Regions from separate parts of the Caulobacter sp. HJHS_5 genome, predicted to be linked through region 1. Evidence: predicted binding sites of a transcription regulator. Region 1 holds the regulator's gene; the other holds the start of a gene.
The links. The regulator HrcA, encoded in region 1, represses chaperone genes, less so after heat shock. The targets are predictions, from matches to a motif close to GTTAGCANTCNNNNNNNNNGANTGCTAAC.

Region 1 (3,401 bases):
GCTTCGACCCGACCTTCATGGGCCACATCCATCTCGACAGCGATGACGGCGACCTCAGCGGCAAGGGGCCATTGCTGGCCTGGGTGCTGTTCTGCGCCGGGGCCTACCTCGGGATCATCCTCGCCATCGTGCAGCGCCTGCGGAAGGTGTTCCTCACCCTCACCGCCGGCGATCCCTTCCACCCCGACAACGTCGTGCGCCTGCGCCTGATCGGCCTGCTGCTCGGGGGGCTGGAGATCTCGCGCTACGTGTTCAAGGCGGCGTCGCGTTTCCTCGATCAGGACAACGAGGGGCGCGGCTTCAGCCTGACCGCCTGGTTCGCGGTGCTGGTGGTGCTGGTGATGTCCGAAGTCTTCCGCGAGGGCGCGCGCCTTCGCCGCGAAGCCGAACTGACGATCTGAGGCGGAGCAAGCCGATGTCCATCCGCGTCAACCTCGATCGCGTGCTGCTCGAACGCCGCATGTCGCTGACCGAACTCTCCGACCGGGTCGGCGTGACCCTGGCCAATCTGTCGATCCTGAAGACCGGCAAGGCCCGCGCCATCCGCTTCACGACGCTCGACCTGCTGTGCCGCGAACTGCAGTGCCAGCCCGGCGACCTGCTGGTGTTCGACGCCAGCCCTGGGGATGGCGACGAGGACGTCGAGGGGCCGGAGACCTAGCCGACCGCCGCTCGCTGCAGGGCGAACAGCTCGCCGACGCCCTTTTCGGCCAGGCCGTAGAGCGCTTCGAACTCGGCGCGGGTGAAGCCGCGCTTTTCGCCGGTGGCCTGGATTTCGACGATGTCGCCGCTGTCGGTCAGCACGAAATTGGAGTCGGCCTCGGCCGCCGAGTCCTCCTCGTAGTCCAGGTCGAGCACCGGCGTATCGGCGTGCACGCCGCAGGAGACGGCCGCGACCTGGCCGAGGATCGGATCGGCCTTCAGGACGCCTTCCTTCAGCAGGTAGCCCGTGGCCAGGCGCAGGGCGACCCAGGCGCCGGTGATGGCGGCGGTGCGGGTGCCGCCGTCGGCCTGGATGACGTCGCAATCGAGGGTCAGCTGGCGTTCGCCCAGCGCCTTGAGGTCGACCACGGCGCGGAGCGAGCGGCCGATCAGGCGCTGGATTTCCTGGGTGCGGCCCGACTGCTTGCCGGCCGCGGCCTCGCGCCGGCCGCGCGTGTGGGTGGCGCGAGGCAGCATGCCGTATTCCGCCGTCACCCAGCCCTGGCCCTTGCCGCGCAGCCAGCCCGGCAGGCTTTCCTCGACCGTGCAGGTGATCAGCACCTTGGTGTGGCCGAACGAGATCAGGCACGAGCCCTCGGCGTAGCGATTGACGGCGGTCTCGAGGACCACGGCGCGAAGCTGATCGGGGGCGCGGCCGGAATGACGCATGAAATCGTTCCTTGTGGAGTGCGGCTTGCGCCGTCGAAGTCGCTGCTTATCCTGCAGGCCGCCCCAAAGGTCACGCCCTTCCCCATGTCCCCGCGAACATGAGCCCGATCACCCTGGGCGGCCCACTGTCGGCCGCCGCGCCTTCCGCCTCGTTGACCGAGCTCGACGGCCGGGCGCGCGACATCTTTCGCCGGATCGTCGAGCAGTACCTGGAGACCGGCGAGCCGGTCGGCTCGCGCACCCTCTCGCGGGGCGGCGTCGCCCTGTCGCCGGCCTCGATCCGCAACACCATGCAGGACCTCACCGTCCTGGGCCTGCTCGGGGCGCCGCACACCAGCGCCGGCCGTCTGCCGACCCACGCGGGCCTGCGCCTGTTCGTCGACGGGCTTCTTGAGGTCGGCGATATCGCCGAGGACGATCGGAAGGCGATCGAGGCGCGCCTGTTCGCCAAGGGGCGGTCGTTCGACGAGGCGCTGAACGAGGCCAGCGCCATTCTCTCGGGCCTGGCCGGAGGCGCGGGCATCGTCGTCGCCCCCGTCCGCGAGGGCGGGGTCAAGCATGTGGAGTTCGTCTCGCTGGGCGCCGACCAGACCCTGGCGGTCATGGTGTTCGACGACGGCGTGGTCGAGAATCGGCTGATGAAGCGCGAGGCGGGGGTGACGCCCGCCGCCCTGAGCGAGGCCTCCAACTTTCTCAACGCCCGCCTGCGCGGCCGCACGCTTTTGGAAGCCGGAGCCGAGGCGCGGGCCGAGCTCGAGCTGGCGCGCAAGGAACTGGATGTGGCGGCCGCCCGACTGGTCGAGGACGGCCTAGCCGCCTGGAGCGGCGGCGAGGGCGCCAATGGAGCCGATCGGGCCCTGATCGTGCGCGGCCGCGCCAACCTGCTGAGCGATCCTTCGGCGGCCGAGGACCTGGAGCGCGTGCGTCGGCTGTTCGACGATCTGGAGCAGAAGGAACAACTGATCGGCCTGCTCGACAACGTCGGGGCGGCCCAGGGCGTGCGCATCTTCATCGGCGCGGAAACACGCCTGTTTTCGCTTTCGGGTTCCGCCGTGATCGCGGCGCCCTATATGTCGGGCCGACAACGCGTGTTGGGTTCGATCGGCGTGATCGGCCCGGCGAGACTGAACTACGCCCGAGTGATCCCATTGGTGGACTACACCGCCAAGGTGCTCGGCCGAATGATGGACGGATGAGGCAAGACCGATGACCGACGACCAAACGCCGGCCAACCAAGATATCGAAGCGGACCTGGACGCCGCCGAACTGGAAGCCCTGCGCGCCGAGGTCGCCGCGCTTAAAGAGCAGACCCTGCGCTACGCCGCCGAGGCGGAGAACACCAAGCGCCGGGCCGAACGCGAGGCGAACGACGCCCGCGCCTATGCGATCCAGAAGTTCGCCCGCGATCTGCTGGGCGCCGCCGACGCCATGGAGCGCGCCCTGGCCGCCGCCCCGAAGGACACCGGCCCGGAAGACGCCCCTGGGGCCCTGACCGCCCTGGCGACCGGCGTGGAGATGATCGAGAAGACCCTGCAGCAGGCGTTCGAGCGCAACGGCCTGAAGAAGGTGGCCCCGCCGAAGGGCTCGAAGTTCGACCCTCACCTGCACCAGGCGATGATGGAGCAGCCGTCGACGGAAGTGGCCGCCGGCGGCGTGATCCAAACCCTGCAGACGGGCTACGAACTGTTCGGCCGCATCGTACGCCCGGCGATGGTGGTGGTCGCCGCCAAGGGCTCGACGGGCGAGGCGCCAGCGGCTGCGGCTCCCGAGCCGACGGCCGCCGCCAACCCCTACGCCGGCCAGACGGGCGACGACTCCGCGCACGAGGTCGACACCAAGGCCTGATCGTTCTGCGACGCTCCACAGCCAAGCTGAAACCGGCTGTGGCGCGACGCGCTGATTTCGCTAATCTGGCGGCCCTTTCGGCGGACAGCCGGAAGCTGCTGACGATTCGCCACGGCCTAGACACGCTACGGAACGACGACGCGCATGAAGATCACCATCGAACGGGCGGCGCTGCTGAAGGCGCT
Region 2 (3,401 bases), 190 kb from region 1:
GGCGTCGTCGACGCGGTCCTTCTTTTCCTTCACTTCGACTTCGGTGGCGCCGCCGACGCGGATGACCGCCACGCCGCCGGCCAGCTTGGCTAGGCGCTCTTGCAGCTTTTCCTTGTCGTAGTCCGAGGTGGTGTCCTCGATCTGGCGCTTGATCTGGCCGATGCGGCCTTCGATGCCTTCCTTCTCACCCGAACCGTCGACGATGGTGGTGTCGTCCTTGGTGATGGTGACCTTCTTGGCGCGGCCGAGCATGTCGAGCGACACGTTCTCGAGCTTGATGCCGAGGTCTTCCGAGATGACCTGGCCGCCGGTGAGGATGGCGATGTCTTCCAGCATGGCCTTGCGGCGGTCGCCGAAGCCCGGAGCCTTGACGGCGGCGACGCGCAGGCCGCCGCGCAGCTTGTTGACCACCAGGGTGGCCAGGGCTTCGCCTTCGATGTCTTCCGCGATGATCAGCAGCGGGCGGCCGGATTGGACCACGGCTTCCAGCACCGGCAGCATCGGCTGCAGCGAGGAGAGCTTCTTTTCGAAGAGCAGGATCTGCGGGTCTTCGAGGACGGCTTCCATCTTGTCGGCGTTGGTCACGAAGTAGGGCGACAGGTAGCCGCGGTCGAACTGCATGCCCTCGACGACGTCGAGTTCGGTTTCGGCGGTCTTGGCTTCCTCGACGGTGATGACGCCTTCGTTGCCGACCTTGGCCATGGCCTCGGCGATCATCTGACCGACTTCGTCGTCGCCGTTGGCCGAGATGGCGCCGACCTGGCGGATCTCGTCGTTGGTGGTGACCTTCTTGGCCGAGGCCTGGATCTCGGCGACGACGGCCTTCACGGCCTTGTCGATGCCGCGCTTCAGGTCCATCGGGTTGCGGCCCGAGGACACCGACTTCAGGCCCTCGACGGCGATGGCCTGGGCCAGGACGGTGGCGGTGGTGGTGCCGTCGCCGGCCTTGTCGTTGGTCTTGGAGGCGACTTCGCGGATCAGCTGGGCGCCGAGGTTCTCGAACTTGTCAGCCAGTTCGATTTCCTTGGCGACGGAGACGCCGTCCTTGGTCGAGCGCGGGGCGCCGAAGGACTTTTCGATGACGACGTTGCGGCCCTTGGGGCCGAGGGTGACCTTCACCGCATTGGCGAGGATGTTGACGCCGCGCAGCATCTTGTCGCGCGCGTCGGAGGAGAAATAGACGTCTTTGGCGGCCATGGGGCCCTCTCTAAATTAGGGTGTTTCGGAAGCGGTCGCTGAAGGCGGGTCGAGTTACTCGACGACGCCCAGGATGTCGCTTTCCTTCATGATCAGCAGGTCTTCGCCTTCGAGCTTGACCTCGGTGCCGGACCACTTGCCGAACAGGATGCGATCGCCGGCCTTCACGTCGAGGGGCTGGAGCTTGCCGCTGTCATCGCGGGCGCCCGGGCCGACGGAGACCACGAGGCCTTCCTGCGGCTTTTCCTTGACGGTGTCGGGGATGATGATCCCGCCCTTGGTCTTCTGTTCTTCCTCGACGCGCTTCACGAGGACGCGGTCGCCAAGAGGACGAAACGCCATGGTTCTCTTCTCCATTGGGAGCGGTTGAAATAGGGTCCGCATGACGCGCGGAGCGGGGCTTGTTAGCAATCCCCACACCCGAGTGCCAAGCGTGCGCGGGAGGTAGGGGCGGCCTCCTGGCGAGTCAAGCGCGGCGGCCCATACTATCCACGGCGACGTACGCAATTTGATGACGGGCCGCCATGGTGCTGCCAGAACTTCGGCCCATCCCACGAAGGCCGCGCTTGACGCGGACACATGCTTGCAGGCCATTCGGACCATGTTCGCCCTGACCACCGTGAACCTATCGCTGCTGCTCGCCGTCATCGCCTGCGTCATCGGCGGGACGCTGGGCGGGCTGGTGCTGGCGGGCCGCGCGCCCAAGCCGCTGGGGCCGATCGTCGAGGCCGGCGGATCGACCGCGCGGATGCTGGGCGGGGCGGTGATCGCCACCCACGGCGTGGTGGCGGCGATGCTGGGCTACGATCCGCGCATCGGCGCCTGCATGGCCCTGACGCTGACCTTCGCCTGGCTGGGGGCGGCGGGCGGCCGGGTGCTGATCGGCCGTCGCCTGAAGCTGCCGCTCGACCGGCAGACCCTGGTTTTCGAAGTCCTGATGGCCATCGTCCTGGCGATGCCGCTATGGACCATCACCCACGCAATCAGCCGCACTGGAGTCCGCGTTTGATGAACCTCGAACACCGCGAGCTGGAGGGCGCCTGGGTGCGCCTCGAGCCGATCACCGACGCCCACAAGGAGGCGCTGCGCGGCGCCCTGGACTGCGATCCGGCCAGCTGGGAGATCATGCCGCTGAACGGCTGCGGCGAGGGGTTCGACGACTTCTGGGCCGGGCTGACCGGCGAGCAGGCCAAGGGCGGGCGGCTGGCCTACGCCATCGTGCGCCGCGAGGACGGGGCGGTGGTAGGCACCACCAGCTATCTGAACATCCAGCGGCTGCACCAGAACCTGGAGGTGGGCTCCACCTTCCTGCGGCCGGAGGCGCGCTCGACGCCGATCAATCCGGAGAGCAAGCGGCTGCTGCTGGCCCACGCCTTCGACAGCGGGGCGGTGCGCATCCAGTTCAACGTCGACGTCCGCAACGCCCGCAGCCAGGCGGCGGTGGAAAAGCTGGGCGCCGAGAAGGAAGGCGTGCTGCGGCAGAACAAGATCACCTGGACCGGCCACCTGCGGGACACGGCGGTGTTCTCGATCATCGACAGGGACTGGCCGGCGGTGCGCCAGCGGTTGGACTACCGGCTGAGCGAGGATTTCGTCGGGTGAGGCGTTGGCGGCGCGAACCGCCACCCTATCTGTGGCGGACCTGCAGGGAGCCCACGCCATGACCGACCTTTCCGCCTTTCCGATCACCCAGCGCTGGCCGGCCAGGCATCCGGACCGCATTCAGTACTACGGCCTGCCGACGCCCAACGGCGTGAAGGTGTCGATCCTGCTGGAAGAACTGGGCGAGCCCTACGAGGCGCACCTCGTGGACATCGGCAAGAACGAGAGCTGGACGCCGGAATTCCTGTCGCTGAATTCCAACGGCAAGATTCCGGCGATCATCGATCCGAACGGTCCGGGCGGAAAGCCGATGGGGCTGTTCGAGAGCGGGGCGATCCTGCTCTATCTCGCCGACAAGTATGGCCGCTTCATCCCCTCCGACCCGGCCAGGCGCTGGGAGACCATCGCCTGGGTGTTCTGGCAGATGGGCGGGCCGGGGCCGATGTTCGGGCAGGTCGGCTTCTTCCATAGGTTCGCGGGCAAGGACTTCGAGGACAAGCGGCCGCGCGACCGCTACGTCGCCGAGAGCAAGCGGCTGCTGGGCGTGCTGAACGACCGGCTGGAAGGCCGCGAGTGGATCATGGGCGAGGAATACACTATCG

Region 2: a site for HrcA is predicted at 1,601-1,629, ahead of groES (co-chaperone GroES). Genes of this name have one in related genera too.

What each region holds. Positions count from the first base shown of each region.
Region 1 is NZ_JBWZNC010000004.1:366,733-370,133, forward strand. It holds gene ACFLIT_RS10120 (DUF2975 domain-containing protein) at 1-401, shown strand, start outside; gene ACFLIT_RS10125 (helix-turn-helix domain-containing protein) at 416-661, shown strand; gene rph (ribonuclease PH) at 658-1,371, opposite strand; gene hrcA (heat-inducible transcriptional repressor HrcA) at 1,470-2,567, shown strand; gene grpE (nucleotide exchange factor GrpE) at 2,578-3,216, shown strand; gene dnaN (DNA polymerase III subunit beta) at 3,361-3,401, shown strand, end outside.
Region 2 is NZ_JBWZNC010000004.1:177,663-181,063, forward strand. It holds gene groL (chaperonin GroEL) at 1-1,197, opposite strand, end outside; gene groES (co-chaperone GroES) at 1,252-1,539, opposite strand; gene ACFLIT_RS09180 (DUF4345 family protein) at 1,781-2,206, shown strand; gene ACFLIT_RS09185 (GNAT family N-acetyltransferase) at 2,206-2,799, shown strand; gene ACFLIT_RS09190 (glutathione S-transferase N-terminal domain-containing protein) at 2,858-3,401, shown strand, end outside.